Regions from separate parts of the Photobacterium sp. HL06 genome, predicted to be linked through region 1. Evidence: predicted binding sites of a transcription regulator. Region 1 holds the regulator's gene; the other holds the start of a gene.

Region 1 (7,616 bases):
GTGATATCCCCGCCATTAAACCTCGCCTCATGCTCGGATCGGATCCAGCAAGGGTTTTCTAGGGTCTACCAGCAATACCTGTTAGGCTCGATGAAAAGAAACCTCAGCCTTAAAATTGATGCTCTGCCAGATGAAATGCCTCTGCCAGCACAGCAGGTACAGCAAATCAGCTCGCTGTGGCAGTTTGACGAGCAGGTAACAGCTCCTCTGCATGGCTTCAAGGATGCCGCCGACTATTACCAGCGCTGCAGCGGCATTGGGAAACTTCAGCAGGTCAAAGCCCGGCTGCGGATCATTCATGCCGCCGACGACCCGTTTATGACCTCAGCCGTGATCCCGACCCAGCCTCTGCCTGATAATATCGACTATCACCTGAGTCCCTTTGGTGGCCATGTCGGTTTTGTCTCCGGCTCGTGGCGCAATCCGCGTTTTTGGCTGGAAGAGACGGTACCGGAGTGGTTTGAAAAAGTTGCCAGAGACTAGCGCAGAGTCGTAGAAAGAAAGCTTGAACCCTATGATCCTATGGTCCTATGGTCCTATGGTCCTATGGTCCTATGGTCCTATGGTCCTATGGTCCTATGGTCCTATGGTCCTATGGTCCTATGGTCCTATGGTCCTATGGTCCTATGGTCCTATGGTCCTATGGTCCTATGGTCCTATGGTCCTATGGTCCTATGGTCCTATGGTCCTACAGGCACACTTTACGATCTAAAATTGAGGCTCAAACATTTTTCTTTTCGCTCCACCAGAACCTAGTTACTCGAAACTGTTTATCCATAGAGCCTCAGGGCCATAGAACCGCTCTACAATTTACTAAATTAACAATATAATCAGCCCATCTCCCACAACATTAGAAACCCGCTATGATTATTCCCTGGCAAGATATTGACCCAGAGACCCTGACAAACCTGATTGAACACTTTGTCCTGCGAGAAGGCACCGACTATGGTGAGAGCGAGCTGACGATGGAGCAAAAAGTGCAGCATGTCCGCCAGCAGCTTGCATCCGGCGAGGCTGTGATCGTCTTTTCCGAACTCCATGAATCAGTCGACATCAAGCTACGCCACGAGATGAGATCCTGAATAAGCGCCTAAATAGATTCTTAGACAACGAGCGCTGCCAATAATTATGGATGACCATATTGGGCAGCGGTATCATTTTTGGCTTCTAAGCCCGGGTTCTGCTTGACCTTCCTCCCCTAGCCTGTTAATAACTCTTTCCGTTAATGTTAACGACAGGGTTTGTCATGTCTGCAAAACATCCGATTATTGCAGTAACAGGGTCTTCAGGTGCAGGTACGTCCACCACCTCTGAAGCTTTTCGTAAAATGTTCAATATGATGAGCATTAATGCCGCCTGGCTGGAAGGGGACAGCTTTCATCGCTTTACCCGCCCGGAGATGGATGTCGAGATCCGCAAGGCCAAAGAACAAGGCCGGCACATTAGCTACTTTGGTCCCCAGGCTAATGACTTTCCGTTACTGGAAACGTTTTTCCGTCAATATGGTGATGATGGCAGTGGTAAGTTCCGCCGTTACCTTCATACATTTGACGAGGCCGTCCCTTACAACCAGATGCCCGGCTCTTTTACCCCATGGCAGGAGCTGCCGGAAAATACCGATGTGTTATTTTACGAAGGCCTGCATGGCGGTGTCGTCGACGGTGAGACCAATGTCGCCCAGCATGTCGATTTGCTTATCGGCATGGTACCGATTGTGAACTTAGAGTGGATCCAGAAAATCGTCCGGGACACCCGTGATCGTGGCCACTCCCGCGAAGCCGTAATGGAATCAATCGTCCGCTCGATGGACGACTACCTCAATTACATTACCCCGCAGTTCTCACGCACCCATATCAACTTCCAGCGGGTGCCGACGGTTGATACTTCAAACCCTCTCAGCGCCAAGGCCATTCCCAGCCTGGATGAAAGCTTTGTAGTGATCCGTTTTCGCGGGATAAAGAACGTCGACTTTCCTTATCTTCTATCGATGATCCAGGGATCCTTTATGTCGCGCCACAATACTCTGGTCGTGCCGGGCGGCAAAATGAGCTTTGCGATGGAGCTGATCATGCGACCACTGCTCCAGCAGCTGATCGAGACGGGGAAGATTGGGTAAAGCAAAGCGGGAAGCGGGAAGCGGGAAGCGGGAAGCGGGAAGCGGGAAGCGGGAAGCGGGAAGCGGGAAGCGGGAAGCGGGAAGCGGGAAGCGGGAAGCGGGAAGCGGCGCAGATTGTAGAAACCAAAAAGCGAGCGTCAACAAACTCTCGCTTTTTAATTTTCAGAAAATAATAGCTTGGAGAGCGATTTTATCCGCTTACGCTTCACGGAAAGTGTCACCTGACGACGCCAAGGCAAGCCTTCTCCACGCGTCTCGAAGCGAAGCGCCCTCGCCTCTTACACGAAGTGTAATACGCTTCCCGAAGTCATTACGCAGTGATAACTTCGTAAGAGTGCGTCATCTCCACCCCTTCACCCAACATCAGGCAGACCGAACAGTACTTCTGCAGCGAATCCGCAACCACTTTTGCCACCAGGGCGTCATCAAGCTCATGGCCCGTGACCACAAAATGAATATTGGCCGAGGTGAAAATTCGCGGAGCCTGCTCGCGGCGCTCGGAAGAAATTTGGGCTTCACAGGCTGTGATCTTCTGTCCGGCAGATTTTAATCCATCGACAACATCCACAGAGCTGCAACCTCCCGCCGCCATCAGTACCATTTCCATCGGGCTAGGTGCTTTCTCCCCCCCATTACCGTCCATGACGACGCTGTGGCCAGAATTTGACTGGCCTAGAAAAGTCATCTCTTCGACCCATTTCACTCGTGATTGCATAGCTTTCTCCTTACTTCAAACAGGGGGATTTGGCACTAACTCACAACTGTGTGATCATGTGCACACTTATGACTACAAAATGCCTATTTCAGATAGATCAATATCAAGAAATACGCGCCGAAAACAGATAAACTCTGAACTAATTATTCACGTGAGCTTGCAGCCCAGCGGCTGACTGAATATCCTAGACGGCGAACAATTCTATTGTTAGGCCCAGCCTCAAATTATAGGGATGTCGTTGTTGGGCAACAAACGCAGAGGAAGTTAGTAATATGGTTCCAGGTAAACCTCAAACAGATCCAACTCTAGAGTGGTTTCTTTCCCATTGCCACATTCATAAATACCCTTCAAAGAGTACTTTGATTCATGCGGGTGAGAAAGCAGAAACTCTCTACTACATCGTCAAAGGTTCTGTTGCCGTATTGATCAAGGATGAAGAAGGCAAGGAAATGATCCTGTCTTACCTTAACCAAGGTGACTTCATCGGTGAACTAGGCCTGTTCGAAGAAGGTCAGGAGCGTACAGCTTGGGTTCGCGCGAAAACACCTTGTGAAGTCGCTGAGATTTCATTCAAGAAATTCCGCCAGCTGATTCAGGTAAATCCTGACATCCTGATGCGCCTTTCAGCTCAGATGGCTAGTCGTCTACAAGTGACAAGCCAGAAAGTCGGTGACCTAGCATTTTTGGATGTAACAGGCCGTATCGCACAGACACTGCTGAACCTTGCGAAGCAGCCTGATGCGATGACTCACCCTGACGGTATGCAGATTAAGATCACTCGCCAGGAAATTGGCCAGATTGTTGGCTGTTCACGTGAAACAGTCGGTCGTATCCTGAAGATGCTGGAAGAGCAGAATCTAATTTCAGCTCACGGTAAGACTATCGTCGTATACGGTACTCGCTAAACCTCTAGCTCAGTGAGCTAAAATGATAAAAAGCCGCATTATGCGGCTTTTTTTGTATTCGCCATCATACCCGGCAGACATAATTACAGCGGCCTTAAACATAAATTGCAGCCACGGTCACGATAGTCCCCTTGCACTCCTCCTCATTAATGCTACATTGTGCATATGAATTGTATTCACCTCGCGGTCTGATCCAACGGTTGAGGAAATGGTATCAGATACGAACGGGATAACATGGAATGTAATGATATGGATATCGAACGCTTTGCACCCAACGCCGGCACGACGCCACCAGCCGTAATACATACCCTACCTACGACTGTCGAGCTTACCGGTTTCAGTGATCAGCGCCACTACCTGGAGCAGCAAACATCATTTGACCCATCAAACCGCCACCAGGATCATGATACCTCCTGGGTGCCACCGCTTGATAGCCAGCACTAATACCGACCTAAAAAAATATCCACGGTAACCAGTCGCTACCGTGGATATAGGGATCTTATGTAGATATTGGATTATTGATTGGTACTTTCAAAAATCTTATCGGCCGAGGCCTCAACAAAACCCCGGTAGAGCTCTCCATCCGCCATTGGATAGCGTTTGGCAAACTCATAGAAGCCACCTGGGATTTCCCGTACGCCATCAGTGAAGTTTACCGATACCCGATCAGCCATGGTTGAAGATTGCTCCAACATTACTTCAGGGCTACCTTTCACTTCTCCGCCCGACTCGTTGATTAAAAAGCCATTATGGCGCAGCAGATGGTTCACTTCGTGAATTTCGGTAAACTGCTCCAGCTGATTAATGCTAACCGTGAAATGATTAGCACCAAATCCATGAGCCGCCAGCCATCCGGCATATTCGCTTTCTGCCGCCAGGAGTTCATAGGTGGCAAAATCCAGATCCCATAGCCGCCCACCGTACAGAAAAGCGGGATCGTGCATCGCCGCTTCCGGTACCTGGTTCACCAAATCGCGTACCGTCTGCTGCAGCAATGACGAGAATTGCCCTACCATTAACTCACTGATAAACACCTTCGGTGCCAGTGGGTTAGGGTGCTCAAAATGCTCGGCATAAAGCTTCTTCGCCTCGAAGTGATATTTGCCACAAGGTTTATAGCCAATAGCAATAAACGGTGCGGCCAGGCGATCGAGCCCGACCTGGGGTAAATTAAATGTCCGCAGGGCGATATGGTCATTGAGCAGGGGCTCGCCTTCCTCCAGCAGATCATGCACCTGAGCCGCTGATGGACATAGTCGCTGGGTATAATCTTGCCACAGCGCGTTAAACAGTTGTTCGACCCTTTCCATGATGATGCAATCCCCTTATTGATAGATAAATAGCAACATTCAGTACTTACAGCGTGATGCCCGGTGACAGCTGTGCCGGTAACTCAGTTTGCTCACCTTCCATCGATGCCATTGGATAAGCGCAATAGTCAGCGGCATAGTACGCACTCGGTCGTAGGTTACCGGACGCTCCTGGCCCACCAAACGGTGCATCACCACTCGCACCTGTCAACTGACGGTTACGATTCACGATGCCGGCACGGATATGGTCAATAAAGTACTGCCACTCCTCATCACTGGTCGATACCAGGCCTGCAGACAAACCATACCGGGTGTCATTGGCCAGCGTCACCGCCTGCTCCAGATCCTGGTAGCGAACCACCTGCAGCAGCGGACCAAAATATTCTTCATCTGGAAGCTCTGCAATCTGGCTCACTTCAATTATAGCCGGGGTTACAATCGCCCCCTGGCCACGCTTGGCTTCAAGCAGCAGCTCGCCCCCAAAGCTTACCAGGTTGGCTTGTGCACGGATGATGCCATCCGCCGCCGCTTCAGATATTTGCGGCCCCATAAATGGCTGAGGCTCGGCAAACGGCCCATCAATATTGAGCTGTGCCGTGGCTGCTACCAAGCGCTTAAGCAGTTCGTCACCTTTTTCACCTTGCGGCAGGTACAGGCGGCGGGCACAGGTACAACGCTGGCCGGCACTGATAAAGGCCGACTGAATAATAGTGTAGACAGTTGCTTCCAGCTCGCCATAGTCATTTGAGATCACCATCGGGTTGTTGCCGCCCATCTCAAGTGCCAGCATCTTGCCTGGTTGTCCAGCAAACTGACGGTGTAGGATATGGCCAGTATTGGCACTGCCGGTAAACAACAGGCCATCAATGCCGGTGGAGCCTGCCAATGCCTCGCCCGTAGAACGCGCACCCTGCACCAGGTTAATCACCCCGTCAGGCAAGCCAGCCTGCTGCCACAGTTTCATGGTTTCTTCGGCAATCTTCGGCGTCAGCTCAGACGGTTTGAATACCACCGTATTCCCCGCTAGAAGCGCAGGCACAATATGGCCATTTGGCAGGTGGCCCGGGAAGTTATAAGGGCCGAAAACCGCCATGACACCCAGCGGACGGTGACGCAATACCGCCTGGCTCCCTGCAACTTCTTTCTGCTTATTGCCGGTACGCTCGTTATAGGCACGCAACGAGATTGCAATTTTACCCACCATCGCCCCTGCTTCCGTTCGGGTTTCCCACAACGGCTTACCGGTTTCTTCAGCGATAGTGTGCGCGATATGTTCACTGTTTTCTTTTACCAGCTCGGCAAAACGCTCAACGATGGCCTGGCGCTCGCTAAGCGCAGTTTTACGCCAGCTCAGAAGTGCCTGACGGGCACTGGCGACCGCTTGCTCAACCTGTTCGGCAGTCGCACCTTGTCCCTGCCAGATCACCTCACCGCTAAAGGGGTTCAGTGACTGCATCGATTCGCCATTACCTGCCTGCCAGTTTCCCGCAATCCATTGTGTCATGATGTTCTCCCGTCCTGTTATTGCGCAATCAGGCGAACCTGATCACCGTTTTGTACCTGCAATGCTTCTGCCATGTCGGCGCTCATCAACGCCACTTCGTTCTCGCTATCAAGCGCTACCTTGCCGACGACGGCACGGAAGTTTTCAAACGAAGCGTTACCGATGATGCAATCTCTGCCATTGCCCGGCTCGCCAATCGCGACCGTACAGCGCTGTGAATGACGCACCGATTCAATATTGCGAATATCACACTCAACCGTTGGGCCAGCATCAAAAATATCGACATAACCGCGGCAGCTGAACCCTTCTTTTTCCAGCAGGCGCAGGGCCGGACGGGTCTTCTCATGGACCTCGCCAATTACCGCCTGGGCTTCCGGGCTCAGCAAATTGACATAAATCGGTAGCTTCGGCATCAGATCAGCAATGAAGCCCTTCTTGCCAATCCCGGTCAGGTAATCGGCCAGCGTAAAGTCAATCGAGAAGAAATGATCTTTGAGCCACTCCCAGAACGGTGAATGGCCTTCTTCATCGGAAACACCGCGCATTTCTGCGATCACGGTAGTATCAAAACGCTCCGGGTGTTCGGCCATCATCATAAAACGGCACTTCGACAGCAGGCGACCATTGAGCCCCTGACGCCACTCCGGACGCAAGAACAAGGTACACAGCTCACTTACACCCGTGTAGTCATTGCCGAATGTCAGCACTTTCACCACGTTGTGAACATCTAGGCGGCGGGATGAGTGAACAACAGTACTCAGATGATAGGTATAAAAGGGATTATCCAGCCCGATAGCGGCTTCTATTGCTGTTGTACCCGCAATCTCTCCAGTCTCGGTATCTTCTGCCACCATCAGGTAGCCTTCCGGCCCCGGCTTGGTAACGGCTTTGGCAAAGCTTTCAACCGAATGCTCAATCCTGTTGCGTAGGATCTCTTCATTGACCGGTAGTGAAGTAAAACCATGACCGGACTCTTCAGCGCATTGCATTAGCGCTGGTAAATCGGCTTCAGTAATAGGACGTATAACCAGCATCGAACTCCCTCCTGATGCAGGTAGCGGCAAGG
Region 2 (7,616 bases), 710 kb from region 1:
ATTTTCCCTTCATAATGGCGTTCACGAATTTGCTCTAGGGCAAAGCTGTTGGCCTGGCTGTGCGGCATTGCCAACAAAATCAGCTCAGTGTTGTGACGAGAGATGGCACGAGCCCAGAAATCAGGATCGGTAGCATCGCCATGAATGACATTGCGGCCTTCGGCCTGGTGGCTGTGTACTGAATCTTCACGGGTTTCGATACCGATAACTTGTTCGCCATAGCGTTCAACCAGTTCATCGTAAGCGCCAGAGCCAATACGGCCCATCCCCAGGATCATGATTTTCTTGTCACCCAGATCAATCAATTTATCACTCGAATTAAGTTTTTCCGGTTCAAATTCTCGCAGCCATTTAGAAGCATCTTTGTAAAGGCGGTGGCCAATGCTATTCAGTGGGGCGGCAATGAGGAAAGAAAGTGATACCGCGATGGCGATAGCAACCAGAAAGTTACCTGGCAGCATACCCATGCTGTAAGCAAGGCCACCAACAATCAGGCCGAATTCACTGTAGTTGAACAGGGTGAGGGTACCGAGCAGGGAGGTTCGAACCCGGTAGCGGAACAGGTTAAAGATAACGTAGTACAGGATCCCTTTTATCGGCAGCAATAGCAGCAGCAAGACAGCCATCAGGAAGCCATCGAGGGTTGGCTCCTCTGATAAGCCAATGTTGAGAAAGAAGCACACCAGCAGCAGCTCTTTTAAGTTAAACAGGGACTTGGACATTTCTGAGGCTTTTGGATGGGCCGCTAGCATCATACCCAGAATAAGTGCGCCAAGATCGGCTTTCATCCCAACAGCTTCAAACAGCCCCGCGCCTGCAACCAGCGCGAGGAATATTCCGTAGAGCACCAGCATTTCACCGTGTCCGGCTTTATCAAGGATTTTAAATAACGAGGGGCGCAGTAGCGGTAAGGCGAATAAGACCAATGCGGTGAGCTCGGGGATCTTACCGGTAGATACCGTTAGGAAAATAACAGCAAAGATATCCTGCATGACCAGTATACCTATTGCCAAGGTACCGTAGGTTGCATTGAGCTCACCTTTTTCCTGCAGGGCTTTGATTGCAAAAACGGTACTGGAGAAAGAGAGCGCGAAAGCGAAGAGGGCGAGCTGCATGACATCGAGATCGCTGAGCATGCCAAGGCCAAGTTGCTTCAGGGCGAGCAGGGCAAGGGTAAATAGGCCTGTTGATAGCAAGTTGTGCAGGGTCGCACCGCCCCAGATCTCTTTGGTGAGTAGGGTTTTGACATCGAGTTTGAGGCCAATCGAGAACAGCAGCAGGGTTACACCGAGATCAGCGAGCACGCTGAGAACTTCTGTCGACTGGTATCCTGCGCTATTGAGGGCAAAACCTGCGACAAGAAAACCAACCAGTGGAGGCAGCTTGCACCGTAAGGCGATAAAGCCAGCCAAGAAAGCGGCAATAATAAAAATGAGTTCCATGTTGAGACGACCAATCCTTTCTTATTGTGTGCCCAATTGCATCATACGCAGCCTATAGGTTAGCGGATATCCATGTGGTATTGAGCCTTAATTTTTGAGCGCAATATACCACAAGGGGCATGCACCTGTCCGGCACATGCCCCTTTTATGTGTTACGAATTAAATCGCTACAAAATGGAAACGCTGTATCTATTTGCTCTGTATTATTAGTCTTCCAGCAAACGCTGCAGCAATACACCGTTGAGCATTGCACGCTTAATCATTGAAAATGCACCGATGGTAGGCTGGCTGTACAGCTCTGACACAACAATAGGCAGATCTTTATGGAAGGTCGACAATGACTGGGTTTCTACGCAGCGGCGAATCGCTGGGAAGATGATATCTTGCGCCTGGGTGATGTTACCCGCAACCACGATTTTTTGCGGGTTGAATAGGTTAATTGTCATTGCCAGCGCTTTGCCGAGCTGGTTCCCCACCTTGATCAGAGCCTGGCTGGCCAGTTCGTCACCTTTGTTGGCTGCTTCACAGATGGCAGGCATCGTGACCTCTTCCAGCTCCTGCAGGCTACTTGGGTAGCCTTGGTCAAGCAGTGCCTGTACGTGCTTGATGATTGCAGGATCGGCAGCAACCGTTTCTAGGCAGCCGAAGTTCCCGCATTGGCATTTATCACCGAGTGGGTCAATTTGGATATGGCCAATCTCACCGACGTTACGGTTAAAGCCAAGGAACACCTGGCCGTTTACGATGATCCCGGCACCAGTCCCGTGATGGACACTGACCAGAATCGAGTCTCTGCAGTCCTGGCTGGCACCAAAATAGTGCTCGGCCAGTGCCAGGCCCCGGATGTCGTTGCCGACAAAGCAGGAAACACCAAACTTTTCGCTGATGATCTCCGATAGCGGGAAGTTGTCCACCTCGATATGCGGCATGTATTCGATGATGCCATTTTCAGGATCAATCAAGCCGGGTAGGGTGATACCGAAAGCAACCAGTTCACGCATTACGCCCTGGTTATCAGCGATAAACTGTCGGATATGGCCAAGCAAGCCATCGGTAAGCTCTTGCTGGGTGGCGTAGTTAAAGTTATGAGCTGCGCTGGCAATGTGTTTGCCGCTCAGATCAAAAAGGGTCAATTCAATGTAATCACGCCCAAGGCGGATCGCGATCGAATGGAAAGGTGCTGACTCTGTCGTCAGCGATATGGCACGTCGACCACCGGTGGAAGCTTGTTGCGCGACCTCTTTAATTAGGCCGCGCTCAAGCAATTGGCGGGTGATTTTAGTAACGCTTGCAGGAGCAAGCTGACTTACGTCTGCAACCTGGATACGCGAAATAGGGCCTTGCAAGTCTATGAGTCTGTAAACAGCTGCACTGTTAAGCTGCTTTACCAGATCTACATTACCAATTTGTCCGCCTGTCATAGTTAGTTCTGCTCGTATTCACCGTTAACAACAGTCGCCCGAACATTGTACTCGCGATCAAAAATAGCCAGGTTAGCAACCATACCTTTTTTGATGGTACCCAGTGTCTTATCCGCACCAATAGCACGTGCAGGATACAGAGTAGCCATACGAACCGCTTCGTCCAGGGCGATACCTGCATGCTCGACACTGTTTTGAACTGCTTCAATCATCGTTAGTGCCGAGCCACCAAGTGTGCCGTTTTCATCAACACACTTGCCATCTCGGTAATATACTTTCTTACCGACAAAAATAAAGTGATCAATGTCTGCTCCTGCAGGTGCAGTTGCATCGGTGACCAAAACAAGTTTCTCGCCTTTCATCCTGTGAGCCATACGAATATTGGCATAATCAACGTGGAATCCATCGGCAATAACACCTGTGTATACCTCCGGCGTATCGTAAATAGCGCCAACCATACCCGGTTCACGGCCCGCAATTGGGGTCATCGCATTGAACAGGTGGGTGGCAAAGCTGATACCCGCTTCAAAGCCCTTGCGCGCTTCGGCATACGTTGCATTGGTGTGCCCGGCAGATACCACAATCCCGGCATGTGCAAGTTGCTCGATATGTTCATGGGCGTTCTGCTCTGGTGCCAATGTTACTTTGGCGATGATATCGGCATTGTCACAGATCGTCTGGATCATGGAATCATCTGAGCGGCGGATATGGTCGACGCTGTGGATCCCTTTCTTCATCACGTTCAGGTACGGGCCTTCGAGGTGTAGGCCGAGAGAGTGATTCTGATATTTGCCATGATACTCACGGGCCGCAGCAATGACGGCTTTCATATCTTCGTCAGATGACGTGATCAGGGTTGGCAGAAAACTGGTACAGCCTGATTTAAGGTTGGCACGGTGCATGGTATGGATAGTGTCGGCATTGATCTCATCATTAAGCATCACTCCGCCACAACCGTTGAGTTGCAGGTCAATGAAGCCAGGCACCAGGTTGGCACCATCCAAATCCAGGGTTTTAATATTTTGTGGCAGCTCGGCAACAGGGCAAACAGCGTGAATGTTCACGCCGTCAATAATGACGGCGTGGTTATTCAGCACATCGCTACCGGTAAAAATACGGCAATTGGTAAGCGCGTACATGAACAAGTCCTTTTGGTTAAAGGTTATTAATATTTTTAGCTTCCAGCTCTTGGAAGTACTTAACAGTCTTAACTTTCAGCTCTTGTGTTGATGGCTCGTCACATACAATCAGTGATTTAGGGTGTAGCTGAAGGGCAGATACTGTCCATAGGTGGTTCACCGAGCCTTCAACAGCAGCTTCTAGAGCAAGAGCCTTGTTGTGGCCGGTAACCAGGATCATGATTTCATGAGAATCCAGAAGTGTACCAACACCAATGGTTAGCGCGTATTTAGGTACCTGGTTCATGTCACCGTCGAAGAAACGCGAGTTGGCAATACGTGTATCTTCGGTCAGTGTCTTGATGCGTGTACGTGATGCGAGAGAAGAGGCTGGTTCGTTGAACGCAATATGGCCATCATTGCCTACACCACCCATGAACAGGTCGATTTTGCCGTAAGACTTAATTTTATCTTCATAACGCTGACATTCAGCATCGTGATCATCAGTGTTACCATTCAGGAGATTGATGTTTTCTTCTTGAATATCAATGAACTTGAAGAAATTGTTGTACATGAAGCTGCGGTAAGACTCAGGGTGATCGGCTGAGATACCGATATACTCATCCATGTTGAAGGTAACAACATGCTTGAAACTTACTTCTCCAGCTTCATAAAGCTCGATTAAGCGCTTGTATGTTGCCAGTGGAGTGCCACCTGTCGGTAGACCTAATACGAAAGGACGATCTGCTGTTGGCTGAAATTTGTTAATACGATCAGCAATATAGCGCGCAGACCACAAACCTACATCTTTAGCTTTATTCAGCGGGATTAGTCTCACAGTGACACCTCATTCCAAGTAGAAAATACAATAAAATCTTAGCGGCTTGCCGCCTTTGTTTTGAATAATAAAATAAGTTTTATGATCGGGCTAGCAAAATCGCTCTATTGTTAACTAATCAGGTGATAAAGATCACAATTGATGAGGTTTTAATTTGCGGGGCGAAATTATTCTCTTAAACTGCAGGTGACTTAATCGGATAGCTAAAATAAGTTATCTACACGAATCTAAGAAAACCATAGGGGGAACTAAGGGTGAATATTCTTGGATATTTTCAAAAAGTAGGTAAAGCATTGATGGTGCCTGTCGCCACACTGCCTGCCGCCGCAATTTTAATGGGTGTTGGTTACTGGATTGATCCGGCTGGCTGGGGTGCAAACAGTGCACTTGCGGCTTTCCTGATCAAAGCAGGCTCTGCAATTATCGATAATATGTCTGTACTGTTCGCTGTAGGTGTGGCGTATGGTATGTCTAAAGATAAGGACGGTGCAGCAGCATTGTCTGGTTTTGTCGGTTTCCTTGTAGTTACTACGCTACTTTCTCCGGGCACGGTTGCTCAGATCCAAGGTATTGACGCAAGTGCAGTTCCTGCTGCATTTGGCAAAATCAATAACCAGTTTGTTGGTATTCTGGTTGGTATCGTTGCTGCTGAAATCTACAACCGCTACTCAACAGTTGAACTGCACAAGGCACTGGCGTTCTTCTCGGGCAAGCGTCTGGTACCTATCCTGATGTCCATTGCCGGTATTCTGATTGCTTTTGTACTGATGTACATCTGGCCTGCAGTATACGGTGGCCTGGTGAGCTTCGGTGAAGGTATCCAGAGCCTAGGCGAGCTGGGTGCGGGTATCTACGCGTTCTTCAACCGTCTTCTTATCCCTGTTGGTCTGCACCACGCACTGAACTCTGTATTCTGGTTTGATGTAGCTGGTATCAACGACCTTCCTAACTTCCTTGGTGGTCAGGCTTCAATCGATTCAGGTGTCGCTACTCCAGGTGTTACCGGTATCTACATGGGTGGTTTCTTCCCAATCATGATGTTCGGTCTGCCAGGTGCAGCATTGGCTATGTACCACACAGCTAAAGCGAAGAACAAAGAAAAAGTAGCATCTATTATGATTGCTGCAGGTTTCGCATCGTTCTTCACCGGTGTCACCGAGCCGCTAGAATTCGCCTTCATGTTCTTGGCACCAGGTCTGTATGTACTGCACGCATTGCTAACAGGTCTTTCTGTCTACATCGCAGCATCTATGCAGTGGATTTCAGGCTTCGGCTTCTCTGCTGGCTTCGTAGATATGTTCCTGCAGACTCGTAACCCATTGGCAACAAACTGGTACATGCTAGTTGTTCAGGGTCTGGTATTCTTCGGCTTGTACTACGCAATCTTCCGTACAGTTATCCTTAAGTTCAACCTGAAAACGCCTGGTCGTGAAGACGACGATGTTGAAGAGAGTGGTGTTGCAGGTTCAGCTGAAACGGGTGAACTAGCGAAGCAGTACCTGAAAGCCCTAGGCGGCCACGGTAACCTGGAAAACATCGATGCATGTATCACGCGTCTACGTCTTACTCTGAAAGACAGCAGTCTGGCTAACGAGAAGACACTGAAAGCGTTAGGTGCAATGGGTGTTGTTAAGCTTGGTTCAAATAACCTACAGGTTATCCTTGGCCCACTAGCTGAAATTGTTGCTGGCGAAATGAAGAAAATCCCAGCGTCAGAAGACCTATCTTCTGTAAAACTACCTTAATTACTTAGCCTCTAAGTAATCGATATAAGAACCGGCCTCTCGTGAGGCCGGTTAATTTTTGTTTGAATCATTATTGGTCTCTGCTTGCCGGTTTCTAAATACGCTTTCCCTGAAGTGTATTCAGAAGCTGCCCTGGTAGTTTCAAATTCAGGTAATCCTTCTTCCGTGTGGTTTCCTGAGTGGAATGTTGTTATTGGTACCTCATTTGGAGGCTATCCGTTTATATTGCCCCGCGATAGCGGGGTTTTTTTATACATATCGACAAACAATGCATACTATTTGTTGAGTCGTGCCCCATATTTATGGATCATAGAGAGTTCTAAAATCCTGTAAGCACACGAGGTGTAATTGATGAGTGAATCTGAAGCTCGTCCAACTAACTTTATCCGCCAGATCATTGATGCGGATTTAGCAAGTGGCAAACATACAAGCGTACATACCCGGTTTCCGCCGGAGCCGAATGGCTACCTGCACATCGGTCATGCGAAATCAATTTGTTTGAACTTCGGTATTGCTCAGGACTATCAGGGTCAATGTAACTTACGTTTCGACGATACAAACCCTGAGAAAGAAGACATCGAATACGTTGACTCTATTAAGAACGATGTTAACTGGTTGGGCTTCGAGTGGAGTGGTGAGATTTGTTACTCATCAAACTACTTCGACAAGCTATACGGGTTTGCTATTGAATTAATTAATAAAGGCTTAGCGTATGTTGATGAGCTAAGTCCAGAGCAAATGCGTGCATACCGTGGCACACTGACCGAGCCGGGTAAGCACAGCCCATACCGCGATCGTAGCGTTGAAGAAAACCTTGAGCTGTTCGATAAAATGAAGAACGGCGAAGTGGAAGAAGGCAAGATGTGCCTGCGCGCGAAAATCGATATGGCATCACCATTTATGGTAATGCGTGATCCAGTTATCTACCGTGTGCGTTTTGCCACTCACCACCAGACAGGTGATAAGTGGTGCATTTACCCAATGTATGACTTCACTCACTGTATCTCGGATGCGCTGGAAGGTATTACCCACTCGATCTGTACTCTGGAGTT

What was found. The regulator CRP, encoded in region 1, controls carbon source genes, mostly activating them, when cyclic AMP is high. The targets are predictions, from matches to a motif close to TGTGANNNNNNTCACA.
Region 2: the regulator CRP is predicted to act here: its motif matches at 4,941-4,956, upstream of nagE (N-acetylglucosamine-specific PTS transporter subunit IIBC).

The regions. Positions count from the first base shown of each region.
Region 1 is NZ_CM183914.1:264,783-272,398, reverse strand. Features, by position in the region: gene AC51G0_RS01265 (hydrolase) at 1-483, shown strand, start outside; gene AC51G0_RS01260 (YheU family protein) at 864-1,082, shown strand; gene AC51G0_RS01255 (phosphoribulokinase) at 1,247-2,116, shown strand; gene AC51G0_RS01250 (OsmC family protein) at 2,427-2,831, opposite strand; gene crp (cAMP-activated global transcriptional regulator CRP) at 3,104-3,736, shown strand; gene AC51G0_RS01240 (hypothetical protein) at 3,986-4,180, shown strand; gene AC51G0_RS01235 (DUF1338 domain-containing protein) at 4,252-5,046, opposite strand; gene astD (succinylglutamate-semialdehyde dehydrogenase) at 5,093-6,550, opposite strand; gene astA (arginine N-succinyltransferase) at 6,568-7,584, opposite strand.
Region 2 is NZ_CM183914.1:974,026-981,641, forward strand. Features, by position in the region: gene AC51G0_RS04835 (cation:proton antiporter domain-containing protein) at 1-1,442, opposite strand, end outside; gene nagC (DNA-binding transcriptional regulator NagC) at 1,649-2,863, opposite strand; gene nagA (N-acetylglucosamine-6-phosphate deacetylase) at 2,866-4,002, opposite strand; gene nagB (glucosamine-6-phosphate deaminase) at 4,019-4,819, opposite strand; gene nagE (N-acetylglucosamine-specific PTS transporter subunit IIBC) at 5,074-6,564, shown strand; gene glnS (glutamine--tRNA ligase) at 6,916-7,616, shown strand, end outside.